Regions from separate parts of the Streptomyces sp. NPDC039424 genome, predicted to be linked through region 3. Evidence: riboswitches for the same ligand, from Rfam matches in the RefSeq annotation. Region 3 holds a riboswitch; each other region holds the start of a gene.

Region 1 (4,179 bases), on a different contig from region 3:
CCCGAAGAGCCGGATCTGCGGCTTGTCGAGCACCTGGTGCAGGGCCGTGATGATGCCCTTGATGCGCGGGTGGTCGGGGGCGACGCCGTAGCGGATCAGGCCGAACGGGGCGGGCATCCGCTCGAAGAGGTCGATGGACACGCCGGGCTCGGCCGCCACCTCGGACTTGAGCAGGGCGTCGGCGGCGTAGATTCCGGCCGGGCCGGCTCCGACGATGGCTACCCGCAGCGGGCGCGGCATGATCAGGTTCCCTTCGAGCGATGACAGGCGACTCGATCGGGAAGCCTAAACTAAGGCAGTCCTAACTTAGTACGCGGGTCCGCTCTATGAGCTCATAAGCCGATCTTATGCCCACCCGTGTCATGGACACCGGTCATGGGCATGTCCGACCCTTGCCTCGGGGCGCGGCCCGGCCCGCCCCGGACGAGCCACCGACCGGGACCGAGGGGTGACAGGGTGGGGGAGCACGGGGCGACGACCGTCGGGGTGACCGGCGGCAGCGGATTCGTCGGCAGCCATCTGGTGCGGCGGCTGCTGAAGCGCGGCTACCGGGTGCACACCACCGTGCGCGGGATCGCGCGTCCCGAGAAGGTGCGGCCCCTGCGGGAGCTGCAGGAGGCGTTCCCCGGGCGACTGACCCTGTTCGAGGCGGACCTGCTGCGCGAGGGCTCCTTCGACGAGGCCCTGCGCGGCTGCGCGGTCGTCTTCCATGTGGCGTCGCCGTTCCTCATGCCGGAGAAGATCAAGGACGGCCGCCGGGACGTGGTGGAACCGGCCGTGCTCGGCACCCGCAACGTGCTGGCGGCGGTGGAGCGCGCGCCCAGCGTGCACACCCTGGTGTTCACCTCCACGGTGGGCGCGGTCTTCGGCGACTACGCCGACGTGCTCGCCATGGACGGCCAGGTGCTGTCGGAGAGGTACTTCAACACCACCAGCACGGTGGAGAACAACCCCTACCACTACGCGAAGACCGCGGCGGAGCGCACCGCCTGGGAGGCCGAGAAGGCGCAGGACCGCTGGCGGATGGTGTCCGTCAACCCCGGCCTGGTCCTGGGCCCCTCGTTCACTCCCGCGTCCGAGTCCGGCAGCCTGTTCCTGCTCGACGAGCTGTTCAAGGGCTACTTCTGCTACGGCGCACCGGACTTCAGCTTCACTACGGCGGACGTACGGGACGTGGCCGACGCGCACATCCTGGCGGCGGAGAACCCGGCGGCCAGGGGCCGCTACATCGTCGCGGCCGAGACGATGACGTCCTTCCACGAGATGTCCCGCATCATCCGCGCCCGCCATCCGCGCGACCTGCGACTGCCCCGCACCGCGCTCCCGCACTGGCCGGTGCGCGTCCTGGGTCCGGCCTTCGGCCTCACCCAGGACTACATCCGCAAACACCTCGGCATCCGATTCCGCGTGGACAACAGCCGGAGCGTGCGCGAACTGGGCCTCACCTACCGCCCGGTCGAGGAGACCCTGCTGGACCACTACGAGAGCCGGCGCGGCCGGCCTCACGCCGGCCGTACGACCCGGTGAATCGCCGACTCCCCGGCGCCGTACACCGACTCCTCGCGGATGTACGCGCCCGGGCCCGGTGCGTGGATCATCATGCCGTTGCCGACGTAGAGGCCGACGTGCCTGTCGTCGTCGAAGAAGAACACGAGATCTCCGGCCTGCGCGTCGCTCAGCGCGAGCGGCATGCCCGCGTCCGCCTGCTGCTGCGCGGACCGGGGCAGCGTCACGCCCGCGACGCGCCAGGCGGCCTGGATCAGACTGGAGCAGTCGTACGACTCCGGTCCGGTCGCACCCCAGACACAGGGCCGCCCGATCTGCGCCCGGGCGAAGGCGATCGCCTTCGCTGCCTTGCCGTCGTACGGGGACTGGGGGGCGGGGGCGATGACAGGGGCGGGAGCGGCCAATGATCCGGTGTCGGTCAGGGGGGCGGCGGGGAAGGTCCCGGTGTTCGTGAGCGGGTTGGGGGCGGCGAAGGATCCGGTCTCGGTCAAGGGGGCCGCGGCGGCGAAGGACCCGGTGTCCGTGAGCGGGTTGGGGACCGCGAAGGATCCGGAGCTCGTGAGCGGCTCGGGGACGGCGAAGGTCCCGGTACCGGTCAGGGGGGCCGCGGCGGGGAAGGAGCCCGTGTCGGTCAGGGGGGCCGCGGCGGCGAACGACCCGGTGTCCGTCAGGGGGTTGGGGACGGCGAAGGTCCCAGTGTTGGTCAGCGGGTTGGGGACCGCGAAGGTCCCGGTGTTGGCGACGGGGTTGGGGACTGCGAAGGATCCGGTGTCGGTGACCGGGTTGGGGACTGCGAAGGATCCGGTGTCGGTGACCGGGTCGGGGACTGCGAAGGTCCCGGTGTTGGCGACGGGGTTGGGGACCGCGAAGGTCCCGGTGTTCGTCAGCGGGTTGGGAACGGCGAACGTGCCGGTGTCGGTCAGGGGGGCCGTGGCGGTGGGGAAGGAGCCGGTGCCCGTCAGGGGGCCGGAGGTGAGGGCTCCCGCGGCGCGCCAGGCGGTCTCGGCCGGTCGCGGTGGTTCGAGGGCCAGGGGCTGCGAGGCCGGCTGGGCGGTGCGCCGGGACAGCAGCTCGCGGGCCTCGGCCAGCTTCCGCTGGTTGCGGCTCTTGGCGGTCGCCGGGCTGGAAGGCTCCCGCTCGGTGGCGGGGCCCGGGAGGGCCTTGGGCGGCTCCAGCTCGCGCCGTGCCTCCGACGCGGCGGGCAGCGCGGCGACGGGCCGGGCGGTGAGCTCCGCGACGGCCCGGCCGGCCGCCGGCCCGGCGGTCAGCTCCGGAAGCGGCTCACGGCCGAGCAGACCGGCCGCCGGCCGCTCCGCGGAGCGGCCCGGCGCCGGGCGTTTCGGCGCCCGGTCGGCCGGCAGCGCGGCGGGCACGGTCGGCCCCAGCTTGGCGCGCGCGCCGTCGAACCACTGCCGGGGGACACCGTCGAGGCCGGAACCGGAGCGCCCTCCCGTCCCGTTGAGCGCGGAGAAGGGGCGGGTGCGATTCCCCGAGGTCATCGCACGGGTCGCGTTGTAGTTCCCGGTGGCGTTCTCGGCCTGGTCGTAGAGGGTGTCGATTCGCTGCCGAACCTCGTCGCGGCTTTCGCGCGCCATGGGGGACGTACTCCTTCCGTGCTCCGCCTACCGGGTTAGCTGTCGGGTTCGGGCGGTCGATGGTGGAAGGCATGCCCTACGGCCCTTGCCCTGTCGGGCGGTTGGGCCGATTCACCCCAAGTTTCGGTGGGTCCCCGGCTCCGGCTGCCACGCTGGAAGGACCGGACTCGGCGGAGGCCACGCGGCCCGGCGGGGTTCGCCGGGGGGAGCCGTGCGGCCTGGGCGTAAACCTAACGAACATGTGTGGCTGGTGTGAAGGTTGAAGCGCGGAATGTCCGATACGTAATTGTGATATTCATCTTGATGGTCATGATCATCTGGTGAAGAGGGTGCACGAGGGGGTAAAGACGGCACGAACTCCCGCCTCACAGCCGCATGATGACCAGCGCGGTGTCGTCGGTCGCACCCTCCCGCGGCAGCAACTCCCGCAGGACGGCGTCGGCGAGATCCTCCGGGTCGGCGTCCCGGTGCCGTACGAGGACGTCGGCGAGGTGGGCCAGCCCGGCGTCGATGTCCTCGTGCCGCCGCTCGATCAGGCCGTCGGTGTACAGGACGAGGGTGGCCCCGTGGTCGAAGGCGGTGTGCGCCTCGGGCCGGGGCCGGGGGTCCGGCCGCGCGTCCAGCGGGGGATCGGTGGCGCGGTCGAGGAACTCCACGCTCCCGTCGGCATGGAGCAGCACGGGCGGCGGATGCCCCGCGCTGCTGTACGACAGGTTGCGCCGGTCGAAGTCGATGAAGGCCGCCACGGCCGTGGCCGACTCCGCCCCGTCGACCACATGGGCGTACTCCCCCAGGGCGTTCAGGGCCTGCGCGGGCCCCTCGGCGACCCGGCAGGCGGCGCTGAGCGCGCTGCGCAGCTGACCCATCACACAGGCGGCCCGCAGACCGTGCCCGACCACGTCGCCGACCGACAGGCCGATGCAGTCACCGCCGACCCGGTCGACCAGGTCGTACCAGTCGCCGCACACGTTCAGCGCGCTCACCGCGGGCTGGTACCGCACGGCGGCCCGGCGGCGCCCCACCTGCCGGCGGTCGGGGAGCATCGCCTCCTGGAGGGCGAGCGCCACCTCCCGGTCCC
Region 2 (4,179 bases), on a different contig from region 3:
CTACACGACCGACGAGGGCGCCGAGCGGGCCCGCGCACGGCGCCTCGCGACCGACGTCGTCCCGCTGGGCGCCGACCTCGACTGGCCGGCCGTACTCGATCATCTGTACGCGGTGCGCGGGGTGCGGCGCCTGATGGTCGAGGGCGGCGGAACCATCCACACGCAGCTGCTGCGGCAGGGCCTGGCCGACGAGCTGCACCTGGTCCTGGCCCCCCTGCTCGTCGGCGACCCGGCCGCGCCCCGCCTCTTCGGGCCCGGGGGCTACCAGGCCGGACGGCTGCGGCTGCTGGAGGCGCGGCGCATCGAGGACGTCGTCCTGATGCGCTACGAGCCCACCGCGCCCGGCACCGGCGCCGCGGCCGCCGCTGCCGACCGCCACTGGCTGCGGATCGCCTGCGAGCTGGCGGCGCTGTGCCCGCCCTCCGAGACGGCGTTCAGCGTGGGGGCGGTGGTGGTGGCCGCCGACGGGACGGAGCTCGCGCGCGGTCACTCGCGGGAGGGGGGCGATCCCGTGGTCCACGCGGAGGAGGCGGCGCTGGCCAAGATCCCGGCCGGCGACCCCCGGCTGGCCGACGCCACGGTGTACAGCAGCCTCGAACCGTGCGCCCGCCGGACCTCCCGGCCCGCGCCGTGCGCCCGGCTGATCCTCGACGCGGGAGTACGCAGAGTGGTCACGGCATGGCGGGAGCCGGACACGTTCGTCGCCGGGGCCGACGGGAGCGGGCTGCTGGCGGCCGGCGGCGTGGACGTGGTCGTCCTGCCGGAGTACGAGGCCGCGGCGAAGGAGCCGAACCGGCACCTGCCGAGCTGACCGCGAGCACGTGCGGGCACGGGCGGAAAACCGCAGGTCGAAAACCCGTGTACGAGCTGTCCTGCGCATGGCGTACACTGGAGTCACAACGACGCGGGGTGGAGCAGCTCGGTAGCTCGCTGGGCTCATAACCCAGAGGTCGCAGGTTCAAATCCTGTCCCCGCTACTGAAGGCTCAGGGCCGGGATCCAGTACATGGATCCCGGCCCTGAGTGTTTTCCCCCGGCGGCCTCCGCCCCCTGGCGCGCGAAGCAGTCAACTCGCCCGGTTTTCACCGGTGATGGCCGGTAAGGTCCCCTGTGAAAACGTTAATGATCAAGTGGAACAGCTTGGAAACTGACAGGTAGGTCTATTAACGTTCGATAACGCAGCGCGGTCGTCCCAGCCGTCACCCGAGACGGCTCCGTGCGCACTGCCGAATCCCGCGAGGGAACCGGGGAACCACCACCTTGGGGTGAATCACGCGTACACCATCGTGAACTCACGTTGAGTCCACGAGAGATATACGCGCGTAGGAGACCTTCCCGCTCCGAACCCGTCAGCTAACCCGGTAGGCGATACGGAAGGAAAGGAGCACGCCCGCGTGGCGTCAAACCGGCCTGCCCCCACCGCCCCGTTCGTGCCGAGCCAGCGCACCGAGACCTTCGGCTACGGCGAGTACCGCACCGACGAGGGCCCCTGGGAGGAGTGGAACCCCACCGAGGAGTCCCTCCCCCCGGTACGCGGCCGGCACCGCGTCAGCAAGCAGCGCGGCGGCGGACTCGCCCGCAGCTCCACCGTCCTCGGCGTCGGTGTCATAGCCGCCGTCGGCGCGGGCGGTATGGCCAGCGCCAACACCGGCAAGCCGCCGGTCTCCATCTCCCTGCCCGACATGGCGTCCGTCAGCTCCCTGCTGAGCGACGACGCCGGCGGCGCCAAGGCCGAGGCGGCCACCCTGACCCACGTCGGCGTGGCCTCCGCCGGCACCGACGAGGGCACCACCGACGCCGGCGAGGCACTGCGCAGCCGGATCATGGCCCAGGCCGAGCTGCAGCAGAGCCAGGTCGCCGGCAAGGCCACCGCCCGCGCCATGGCCGCCGCCGAGAAGCAGTCCGCCGAGGCGGCCGCCAAGGCGGAGAAGGAGGCCGCCGCCAAGGCCGCCGCCGCCAAGGAGAAGGCGGAGGACGCCGCCGAGAAGCAGGCCGAGGCCGACCGCCTCGCCAAGCTGGCCAAGCAGTACACGCTGCCGACCTCCTCGTACACGATCACCTCGACCTTCGGCCAGGCCGGCGCCATGTGGTCCTCCGGGTACCACACCGGCCTCGACTTCGCCGCGCCGACCGGCACGCTGATCAAGGCCGTCCACAGCGGCACGATCACCGAGGCGGGCTGGGCCGGTTCCTACGGCTACCGCACGATCCTCACCCTCGACGACGGCACCGAGCTGTGGTTCTGCCACCAGTCCTCGATCAACGTCAAGGCCGGTCAGAAGGTCGGCACCGGTGAGGTCATCGGCCGCGTCGGCGCCACCGGCAACGTCACCGGCCCGCACCTCCACCTCGAGGTCCACCCCGGCGGCCAGCCCACCGGCATCGACCCGATGGCGTGGCTGCGCGGCAAGGGCCTCACCCCCTGACCCCCACCTCCGGTCCCTGGCGGCCTTGACGACAACCCCCCGACGTCAGGGCTGCCGGTTTCCCCGTATGCGGAATGCCTGCCACCGGTTCGGTCGTTGAATCAAGGCATGACTTCTCCCCGCAAACTCGGCTCCTCCGACCTCCAGGTCTTCCCGCTCTCCCTCGGCGGCAACGTCTTCGGCTGGACCGCCGACCAGGCGCAGTCCTTCGCCGTCCTCGACGCCTACGCGGCGGCCGGCGGCAACTTCCTCGACACCGCCGACTCCTACTCGGCGTGGGTCGAGGGCAACGAGGGCGGCGAGTCCGAGACCATCATCGGCAACTGGGTGAAGGCCCGCGGCAACCGCTCCGACGTCGTCATCGCCACCAAGGTCAGCCAGCACCCCAAGTACCCGGGTCTGACCGCCGACAACATCAGGGCCGCGGCCGACGCCTCCCTGCGCCGCCTCGGCACCGATCACATCGACCTGTACTACACCCACTTCGACAAGACCGAAGTCCCCGTCGAGGAGATCATCGGGGCGCTCGACGGGCTGGTCCGGGCGGGCAAGGTCCGGCACATCGCCGCCTCCAACATCACGCCGGAGCGACTCCAGGAGTCCCTGGACTTCTCCGAGTGCGAGGGCTTCGCCCGGTACGTGGCGCTCCAGCCGCACTACAACCTCGTCTCGCGCGACACCTACGAGGGCCCCCTGCGCGACGTCGCCACCCGCGCCGGCCTCGCGGTCGTCCCCTACTTCTCCCTCGCCTCCGGCTTCCTCACGGGCAAATACCGCCCCGGTACGACCGTGGACAGCACCCGGGCGGCCGGTGCCGCCAAGCACCTGGAGTCCGAGCGCGGCAGGCGGGTCCTCGCCGCCCTGGACGAGATCGCCGCCGCGCACGCCGTCCCGGTCGCCACCGTGGCCCTCGCCTGGCTCGCCGCCCAGCCGACGGTCGCCGCCCCCCTCGCCTCGGCCCGCACGGTGGACCAGCTGCCGGCCCTGCTCGGGGTGGCGGAGCTGGAGCTCACCCAGGAGGAGCTGAAGAGGCTCACCGAGGCGTCGGCGTAGGACCAGGCCCTAGGCCGTGTCCGCAAAGTCCCGCCTGCCCCGCGACGCCTAGGTTCGGTACGGGTTGTACGCCGGATGGGCGACGTAGGGATACCCGTACCCGGACCCGTATCCGTACGCGCCCTGCACCCCGTACACCGGCCAGGGCGCCGGGACCACCGGTGCCGACGTCCGCGCCGCGTACTCCAGCGCGGGCCGCGCCACCTGCCGGCGGCTCCACAGCTCGTGCAGCAACTCCTGCTCCCGTACGACGAAGTCGGCGCCCGCCCGCCCGCGCCGCCCCCGGTGCCGCAGGAACGCCAGGGACGTCGCATAGGCCTCGTACTGCTCCACGGCGCGTGCCGCGGGCCTGCCGAGGTGGTGGCGGGCGTAGTCGCGGGCCAGCCGCCGCGCCCGCATCGAGCCCAGCGCGAACGGCTCGCCCGGACCCAGCCACCCGGCGAGGACATAGGCCGGCAGCTCCTCGCGCACGGTCCGCAGCTCGCGCTGCCGCGTCCAGATCACCAGCCAGGTCAGCAGGCCGAACGCGGGCACCATGAAGGTCCCGTACACGGCGAAGAAGCCGTACTCGCCGAAGGTCGAGGAGCCGTTCCAGAACGCGTGCATGCTCATCGCGAGCAGCAGCCCGCCGAGCGGCACCAGGACGCGCCGCACGTGCTGCCGGTCGGCCGAGAGCGCGGCGATGCCGAAGCCGATGCCGG
Region 3 (4,179 bases):
GGTCAGCTGGCGCGACCACATGCCCGCCGGGATGTTCCTCAAATCGACCCCGGCGGCCTCCGACATCGACTGCCCGCAGCCCGGCCACACCCTCGTCGACTACTGCGACGCGGCGGGCATCCGCCGGCTGGTGACCGACGAGGACATCATCCCCGTGGAGACCTTCGTCGCCTACGGCGAGTGGTTCCAGCGGAAGCTGCTTCCCGACCTGGAGCGGGTGCGGGTGGTTTCCGTGGACCGTGGCACGGGCGGCGGCTTCGAACTGAAGCTGGACTCCGGGGAGTCGTTCACCGCCCGCGCGGTCGTGGTCGCCACCGGCCTGTCCGGGCTGGCCCACCTCCCGGCAGAGCTGGCGTCGGCGGCGCCGGACGGCCCCAGCCCCACCGGCCCGGTCTCCCACAGCTCCCAGCACCACGACCTGACCCGGTTCTCCGGCAGGGAGCTGATCGTCGTCGGCGCCGGCCAGTCCGCGCTGGAGACGGCGGCCCTGGCGGCGGAGGCGGGCGCGCGGGTGCGGGTGGTGTCGCGGGGCCGCGGCCGGGTCGCCTTCGGCGCCCCGCCCTGGCACCAGCCGAGGCTGCGCCCCGAGTCCCCCTTCGGCCGCGCCTGGTCCCTCTGGGCGCTGACCTACTACCCGCACCCCTACCGCTACCTCCCGGCCCGTACCCGCCACTACCTGGTCCGCCGCGTCCTCGGCCCGCTCGGCGCCTGGTGGCTGCGCGACCGCTTCGAGGACAAGGTCGAGGTGACGGAGGTCGAGCGGGTGGTCGGCGCGGACGCCTGCGACGGCAGCCCCGTCCTCACCGTCCGCGCCCCCGCCGGTCACACCATCCGGCTCCCCGCCGACCATGTGATCGCGGCCACCGGCTACCGCGTGGACCTCGCGGCCATGGACTTCCTCGGCCACGAACTGCGCACCCGGCTCGCCGTCAGCCGGGGCACGCCCCGCCTGGGCGCGGGATACGTCTCGTCCATCCCCGGCCTGTACTTCACCGGCCTTCCGGCGGCGTCGTCGTACGGCCCGGTGATGCGCTTCGTCTGCGGCACCGGGTTCGCCTCCCCCCGCCTGACGAAACACCTGGCGGCGGCCCACCACTGAGCCACCCTGCCCGGGCTCCGCCCACACCCAGGAAGGCCCGGGCCACCCCAGCCACCAGCCCGCTCGATGTCCTCACCGTCTCGGTCGCCAACGTGTTCAACCGCCCCCACACCACCATCAAGGAGCCCGCGGGCACCACTTGGGGCTGAGAACGGGGGTGAGTCGTGGGGGCGCGGGGTCCGTATTCTCTGATCATGGCCGCACCCCCCGCATATTCACTCGTCGCAACCGACCTCGACGGAACGCTCCTGCGCGGCGACGACACCCTCTCCGACCGCTCCCTCGCCGCCCTCGCGCGGGCCGGGGAAGCGGGGGCCCGGCACCTCGTGGTGACCGGGCGCCCGGCACCCCGGGTACGGCCGCTGCTGGACGACCTCGGTTGCACGGGGCTCGCGGTGTGCGGCCAGGGCGCGCAGGTGTACGACGCCGGAGCCGACCGCCTGCTCTGGTCGATCACCCTGGACCGGGAGCTGGCGGAGACCGCGCTCGGCAAGATCGAGGCCGAGGTGGGGGAGGTGTACGCGGCCGTCGACCAGGACGGTGTGGACGGGCTCACGCTCATCGAGCCCGGCTACCTGATGCCCCACCCGACGCTCCCCGCCGTACGGGTCGAGCGGCGCGCCGACCTGTGGCGCGAGCCGATCAGCAAGGTCCTGCTGCGCCATCACGCCCTGTCCGACGACGAGTTGGCGGCCACGGCCCGTTCGGTCGTGGGGTCGCTGGCGACGGTCACCATGTCGGGGCCCGGGACCGTCGAGCTCCAGCCGTGCGGGGTCACCAAGGCGACCGGGCTGGCGCTGGCCGCCGAGCATCTCGGGCTGAGCGCCGAACGGGCCGTCGCCTTCGGGGACATGCCCAACGACATCCCGATGTTCGACTGGGCCGCCCACGGTGTGGCGATGGCCAACGCCCACCCCGAACTGAAGGCGGTGGCCGACGAGATCACCACATCGAACGAGGACGACGGCATCGCCGTCGTCCTCGAAAGACTCTTCCCCTGACAGGGCCCTGAGGGGCCCTGCGGGTCAGGTCAGTACGCGCCGAACACGTTGTCGATCGAGCCGTAGCGGTGGGCGGCGTAGTTGCAGGCGGCCGTGATGTTCGCGACCGGGTCGTAGATGTTCCACGACGTACCGGCCACGTGGTAGGCGCGGAACGTCGGGTCGATGACCTGCAGCAGGCCCTTGGACGGGATGCCGGCGGCGGCGTTGGAGTCCCAGAGGTTGATGGCGTACTGGTTGCCCGACGACTCGCGGATCACGTTGCGGTAGATGCCGTAGTACGTACCCGGGATGCCCTTCTGGGCCATGACCGCGAGGGACTGGCGGATCCAGCCGTCGAGGTTGTTCGAGTACGTGACCGCGCCGGCGGTGGCCGCGGTGGGGGCGGTGGTGGGGGCCGCGGAGGCGCTGGTCGCGCCGATCAGCGGGAGGGCGAGCACGGCGGCGCCGGTGGTGGCGGCGGCGAGCTTGCGAGCGAGGCGGGCGAAGGGGGCACGGTGCTGAGCGGCAGCAGACATGGCGAAGTTCCTCTCCGTCGCCTGCGAGGTGAGCTGTCGGGTGCGGGCTGGGAGGTGCCCGGCCGTGCCGCCCGAAGGCGACACGACTTAACCCCGAGCCGTTCCGGGACGACGGATGCCGTCCGGACCGGCGACTTACCTGGTTCCCCCGCTCCTGCCGTACGCGAATGAGTTCGTCGAGTGGGTGCGATGGGCGGCGGCAGGATTCGGCGTTCCGCCCGGCGGACCGGAACGTATGCGAGAGCACATGTCCGGAACAAGTGCCAGATGCATACCTCGTCCTAGTTGACCTTGTTCTGGGGCGTATGAGGCACTTGATCCTTTGCGTCTGCCAAGCCTCAACTGGCCAGTGGTGAAAGGTGGAACACCGGGCGGGTCGGTGGGATGCGCCGAACCGGTGACGTGACCCAATTCACGGAATAGCAATAGCGGCAAATAGGGCATGAGGGACGCCGCATTGGGTAAGTGCATCGGGCGTGCAGGTGAGGGTCGATGAGGGTCGAGCTGCTCCAAGCGGCGCAGTCGCGTCGTACTTCCTGGTAAGTCGATAAATATCCACCCTTATCGACCGATCGAAAACATAACGGTGGGCGCCCTCGGTGATCGAAAGCTGACCGGATACGCTGACTCGAGTGAGGGCAGCGACCTATCGACAAACCGCGTAATCGCCAGCAGACACCAGCAGACAGGAGACCCCTCGTGACCGTCGTCGGGCCATTCGGGCTGAGCGTGCGGGACCAGGCTCTGGAAGCCGATGTCCAGGCCGGACTGGCGGCTGTCGAGGAGGGCCTGCTCGAAGCCACCAAGAGTGAGGTCCCCTTCATCACCGAGGCCGCGCAGCACCTCGTACGCGCGGGCGGGAAGCGGTTCCGGCCGCTGCTCGTGATGCTCGCGGCGCAGTTCGGGGACCCGTACGCGCCCGGGATCGTGCCCTCGGCCGTAGTCGTCGAGCTCACCCACCTCGCCACGCTGTACCACGACGACGTCATGGACGAGGCGGCCGTGCGCCGCGGGGTGGAGAGCGCGAACACCCGCTGGGGCAACTCGGTCGCCGTCCTCACCGGCGACTTCCTCTTCGCCCGCGCCTCGCAGATCCTCGCCGACCTCGGCCCCGAGGCCGTACGGGTGCAGGCCGTGGCGTTCGAGCGGCTGGTCACCGGGCAGATCCTGGAGACGGCCGGGCCGCAGGACGGCCGGGACCCGGTCGAGCACTACCTGGACGTGCTCGGCGGCAAGACCGGCTCGCTGGTGGCGGTCTCCTGCCGCTTCGGCGCGATGATGTCCGGGGCCGACGAGACCGTGGTCGACGTGCTGACCCAGTACGGCGAGCGGCTCGGCGTCGCCTTCCAGCTCGCGGACGACGTGCTGGACATCGCCTCCGACTCCCACGAGTCCGGCAAGACCCCCGGGACCGACCTGCGCGAGGGCATCCCCACCCTGCCCGTGCTGCGCCTCAGGGAGCGGGCGGCACGGCTGGGACTGCCCGAGGACATCGCCCTGTGCGACCTCCTCGACTCCGACCTCACCGACGACGCCCGGCACGCCGAGGCCCTGGCCGGCC
Region 4 (4,179 bases), on a different contig from region 3:
TCAACTCCTGGGAGGCCACCAACTTCGACATCTCCGAGGACCAGCAGGCCACCCTCGCCCGGCGCGCCGCCGCGATCGGCGTGGAGCTCTTCGTGGTCGACGACGGCTGGTTCGGCGCCCGCACCAGCGACCGGGCCGGACTCGGCGACTGGACGCCCAACCCCGAGCGCTTCCCGGGCGGCCTCAAGCCGCTCGCGGACTACGTGCACGCCCTCGGCATGCAGTTCGGCATCTGGGTCGAGCCCGAGATGGTCAACCCCGACAGTGAGCTGTACCGCGCCCACCCCGACTGGGTGCAGTTCCAACCGGGACGAAAGCGGACGGAATTCCGCAATCAGCTCGTCCTCAACCTGGCCCGTGAGGACGTCCAGGAGTACCTCTGGCGGCAACTCGACGGTCTCCTGTCCAACGCCCCGGTCGACTACGTGAAGTGGGACTTCAACCGCTGCTTCACCGACGCGGGCTGGCCCGGCGAGCCGTACCCGCAGCGGCTGTGGGTGGACCACGTCCACGCCCTGTACGCGCTGCTCGACCGGCTGCGGGCGGCCCACCCGGGCGTGGCCTTCGAGTCCTGCTCGGGCGGCGGCGGCCGGATCGACCTCGGCGTGATGAGCCGTACGGACCAGGTGTGGACCTCCGACAACACCGACCCGCTGGACCGGCTCGCCATCCAGCACGGCTTCAGCCAGATCCACCCCGCGCGGACCATGGCCGCCTGGGTCACCGACAGTCCGAACACCCAGCTCAACGGCCGGGTCAGCACCCTGCGCTTCCGCTTCGTCAGCGCCATGGCCGGAGTCCTCGGCGTCGGCGGCGACCTCTCCGAGTGGACCGAGGAGGAGCTCACCGAGGCCCGGGAGTGGGTGGAGCTCTACAAGGAGATCCGTCCGGTCGTGCAGCGCGGCGAGCTCTACCGGCTGCGGCCCCCGGAGGGCGGGCTGAGCGCGTTGCAGTACGTCCTCGGGGACGAGGCGGTCGTCCTCGCCTGGCTCCAGGCACAGCGGTACGGCGAGCCGGTCCCGGCGCTGAGGCTCAGCGGCCTCGACCCCACGGCAGCGTACGAATGCCGCGAAACGGGCGAAGTTCACCGGGGTGCCGTCCTGCTGCACCACGGACTGCGCACCGGACTGCGCGGTGACTTCGATGCGACGGTTGTCCGTCTGCGTCGCATCTGAGTCTTCTGCCTGAATTAGCCCCTTCATCACAACTCGCCATGTAATAGCGGGACATGGGGGACGGGTGGGTGAGGAGCGTCATAGTGGTGACCGAGCGTCGCGCGTCATGTCCACGTAATTCGCAGGGTTTTCCTGGGAATTGAGGGCGCGAAGCCAGGGGGAATTCACGGAGGGTGACCGGGAATTCCCATAACGGATCAAGCGAAACACGGACAGAGGGAACCATCCGCTTGTCCCTGTGTGTCCTGCTCGCTTACGTTCGCCACCACTCCGGACGGACCGCCGAATCCTGCCGCCGCCCGGAACCCGCACACACTCACCCGTGCCCGGCAGGAGCGGGGGACCCACCAGGCACGACTGCCTGTTCCGGTCTCCGGAACAGGCTAGGGGTGAAGCCGCGCACCGCGCGGCCGGGCATCTCCAGCCCGAACCCGACAGCTCACCTCGCAGGCGCCGGAGAGGAACCCGTCATGCCCGCGAAGGGTAAGCACCGCCGTCCCAAGAACCGGCGTTTCACCCGCTCGATCGCCGTGGCCGGAACCGGCGGCGCCGCGCTGGCCCTGCCCCTCATGGGTGCCACCGGCGCCCATGCCGCCACCCCCGCCAAGGACTCGGCTCCCGAAAAGGCCGTCCAGGCCGTGCCGGTGGCCGAGAAGAAGACCTCCACCGCGCAGTCGGAAGTGCGCACCTACACGGTGAAGGCCGGCGACTACCTCTCCAGGATCGCCGACGAGCAGCACGTCAGCGGCGGCTGGCACCGGCTCTACGAGGACAACCGCGAGGCCGTCGGCAGCGACCCCTCACTGATCCACCCCGGCCTGAAGCTGAGCCTCGGCAAGAAGGCCGCGCCGACGAGCACCGAGTCCTCCGCTTCCACCGGCTCTTCGACCGCCTCGCGGGCCAAGTCGCCGTCCAAGCCCTCGTCGAAGCCGTCGGTGAAGTCCGACTCGCAGTCGGCGTCGCAGACCCGGTCCCGGTCGTCGTCCGGCGCCGCCACCGGCTTCACCCTCCCCGTGGCGAGCGCCGCCGTCGGCACCGGCTACCACGTGGCGGGCAGCATGTGGTCCAGCGGCTACCACACGGGCGTCGACTTCGTGGTCCCGACCGGCACCCCGCTCAAGGCCGTGGGCGCGGGCACGGTCGTCTCCGCGGGCTGGGGCGGCGCCTACGGCAACCAGGTCGTGATCAAGCTCGCCGACGGCTACTACGCCCAGTACGGCCACCTCTCCGCGCTCTCCGTCTCGGCCGGGCAGACCGTCTCCGCGGGCCAGCAGGTCGGCCTCTCCGGCGCGACCGGCAACGTGACCGGCCCGCACCTGCACTTCGAGATCCGCACCACGCCGAACTACGGCTCCGACGTGGACCCGGTCGCCTACCTGCGCTCGCACGGCGTCGCCGTCGCCTGACAGGCGGGCCATCAAGGCCACCGAAGGCCGGACCCCTGATCCCCGGGTCCGGCCTTCGGTGTGCCGACCGTCGGACCGTGGGAGCCATTTCCGGATCACCGGCTTCCGGGTGTGGCGTATTCCCGGATGACGCTTATTGGGGCAGTGGCTTATCTCACCGACCGTCAACCCCGTATTACGGTCGCGTAGGTCACATCGGAAGGTGAATCATGGTCCGACGTGGCAGACGATTCGAAGAATGACAACAGATCAGTGATCGGGTCGTACGTGGCGGTGGGGGACAGCTTCACCGAGGGCGTGGGCGACCCCGGCCCCGACGGGGCGTTCGTCGGCTGGGCCGACCGGTTCGCGGTACTGCTCGCGGACCGGCGGCCCGAGGGCGACTTCCGGTACGCGAACCTCGCGGTGCGCGGCAAACTGCTCGACCAGATCGTGGAGCACCAGGTCCCGCGGGCCGTCGAACTCGCCCCGGACCTGGTGTCCTTCTGCGCGGGCGGCAACGACATCATCCGGCCCGGCACCGACCCCGACGAGGTGGCCGAGCGCTTCGAGCGGTCGGTGGCGCGGCTCGTCTCCGTCGCCGGTACGGTCCTGGTGACGACCGGCTTCGACACCCGCGGTGTGCCCGTGCTCAAGCATCTGCGCGGCAAGATCGCCACGTACAACGGGCACGTCCGGGCCATCGCCGACCGGTACGGCTGTCCCGTGCTCGACCTGTGGTCCCTCAAGACGATCCAGGACCGGCGCGCCTGGGACCACGACCGGCTCCATCTCTCGCCCGACGGACACACGCGCGTGGCCCTGCGCGCCGGCCAGGTCCTCGGACTGGAGGTCCCGGCCGACCCGGAGCAGCCCTGGCCCCCGCTCCCGCCCCGCGGCACGCTCGACGTCCGCCGCGACGACGTCCACTGGGCCCGCGAGTACCTGGTCCCGTGGATCGGCCGCCGTCTGCGCGGCGAGTCCTCCGGTGACCATGTGACGGCCAAGGGGGCACTGTCCCCGGACGACATCAGGATGCGGATCGGAGTGGTGGCCTGAGCGGGTCCCCTCCGGGGGTCCGGCGTCTGTGCGTTCCCCGCCGACGGGGGGCGGGGAACGCACTCGGCCGGACGTGACCGGCCCAACGTGGGCCGCACCCGGTCACCCGCTCACCTCAGTCCTCCGCCACTGCCTCGCGGTCCAGGCCCAGTTCGCGGGCCAGTGCCTCGTCCACCCAGCGCTGGGCCCGGGAGCGGGGCACCGCGCCCGCGTACGAGGTCAGTTGGACGGCGAGACCGTCGAGGAGGGCCGTCAGGCGCAGGGCCGTTGCGGCCGGGTCCGGGCAGTGGAACTCGCCCGCGCCGCCCCCCTCGGCGATGACCTCGGTGAGCGCGGCCTTCCACTGCCTGTCCAGCTCCCGGGTGACCTCCCGCAGGGCGGGTTCGCGCAGCGCCACCGCCCAGCCCTCGATCCACAGCCGCCAGCCCTTGGCCTGACCGGTGGGCGCGTACCAGCGCACGGCGGCCCGCAACCGGCGCAGCGCGGTCGTACGGCGGCCCAGCAGCCCCCGCAGGTGCGCGAGGTCGCCCTCGGCGGCGTGCGTGAACGCGGCGGCGACC

The links. A riboswitch is a leader RNA that binds a small molecule or an ion and turns the genes downstream of it on or off. The one in region 3 is predicted to bind cyclic di-AMP.
Region 1: it holds a riboswitch for cyclic di-AMP, as region 3 does, so the genes downstream of both, ACZ7L0_RS25595 (C40 family peptidase) here and ACZ7L0_RS34145 (transglycosylase SLT domain-containing protein) in region 3, are expected to answer to the same signal.
Region 2: it holds a riboswitch for cyclic di-AMP, as region 3 does, so the genes downstream of both, ACZ7L0_RS14335 (M23 family metallopeptidase) here and ACZ7L0_RS34145 (transglycosylase SLT domain-containing protein) in region 3, are expected to answer to the same signal.
Region 4: it holds a riboswitch for cyclic di-AMP, as region 3 does, so the genes downstream of both, ACZ7L0_RS01165 (M23 family metallopeptidase) here and ACZ7L0_RS34145 (transglycosylase SLT domain-containing protein) in region 3, are expected to answer to the same signal.

Annotation. Positions count from the first base shown of each region.
Region 1 covers NZ_JBVKAI010000011.1:14,361-18,539, reverse strand. The annotation lists gene ACZ7L0_RS25605 (FAD-dependent oxidoreductase) at 1-240, opposite strand, end outside; gene ACZ7L0_RS25600 (NAD-dependent epimerase/dehydratase family protein) at 457-1,527, shown strand; gene ACZ7L0_RS25595 (C40 family peptidase) at 1,503-3,101, opposite strand; cyclic di-AMP (ydaO/yuaA leader) riboswitch at 3,110-3,284, opposite strand; gene ACZ7L0_RS25590 (PP2C family protein-serine/threonine phosphatase) at 3,467-4,179, opposite strand, start outside.
Region 2 covers NZ_JBVKAI010000005.1:19,430-23,608, reverse strand. The annotation lists gene ACZ7L0_RS14345 (dihydrofolate reductase family protein) at 1-811, shown strand, start outside; tRNA gene ACZ7L0_RS14340 (tRNA-Met) at 904-977, shown strand; cyclic di-AMP (ydaO/yuaA leader) riboswitch at 1,214-1,382, shown strand; gene ACZ7L0_RS14335 (M23 family metallopeptidase) at 1,394-2,425, shown strand; gene ACZ7L0_RS14330 (aldo/keto reductase) at 2,534-3,478, shown strand; gene ACZ7L0_RS14325 (PrsW family intramembrane metalloprotease) at 3,527-4,179, opposite strand, start outside.
Region 3 covers NZ_JBVKAI010000019.1:8,435-12,613, reverse strand. The annotation lists gene ACZ7L0_RS34155 (NAD(P)-binding domain-containing protein) at 1-1,099, shown strand, start outside; gene ACZ7L0_RS34150 (HAD family hydrolase) at 1,294-2,100, shown strand; gene ACZ7L0_RS34145 (transglycosylase SLT domain-containing protein) at 2,130-2,618, opposite strand; cyclic di-AMP (ydaO/yuaA leader) riboswitch at 2,622-2,794, opposite strand; gene ACZ7L0_RS34140 (polyprenyl synthetase family protein) at 3,318-4,179, shown strand, end outside.
Region 4 covers NZ_JBVKAI010000001.1:232,808-236,986, reverse strand. The annotation lists gene ACZ7L0_RS01170 (alpha-galactosidase) at 1-1,175, shown strand, start outside; cyclic di-AMP (ydaO/yuaA leader) riboswitch at 1,483-1,641, shown strand; gene ACZ7L0_RS01165 (M23 family metallopeptidase) at 1,646-2,581, shown strand; gene ACZ7L0_RS01160 (SGNH/GDSL hydrolase family protein) at 2,834-3,619, shown strand; gene ACZ7L0_RS01155 (TetR/AcrR family transcriptional regulator) at 3,735-4,179, opposite strand, start outside.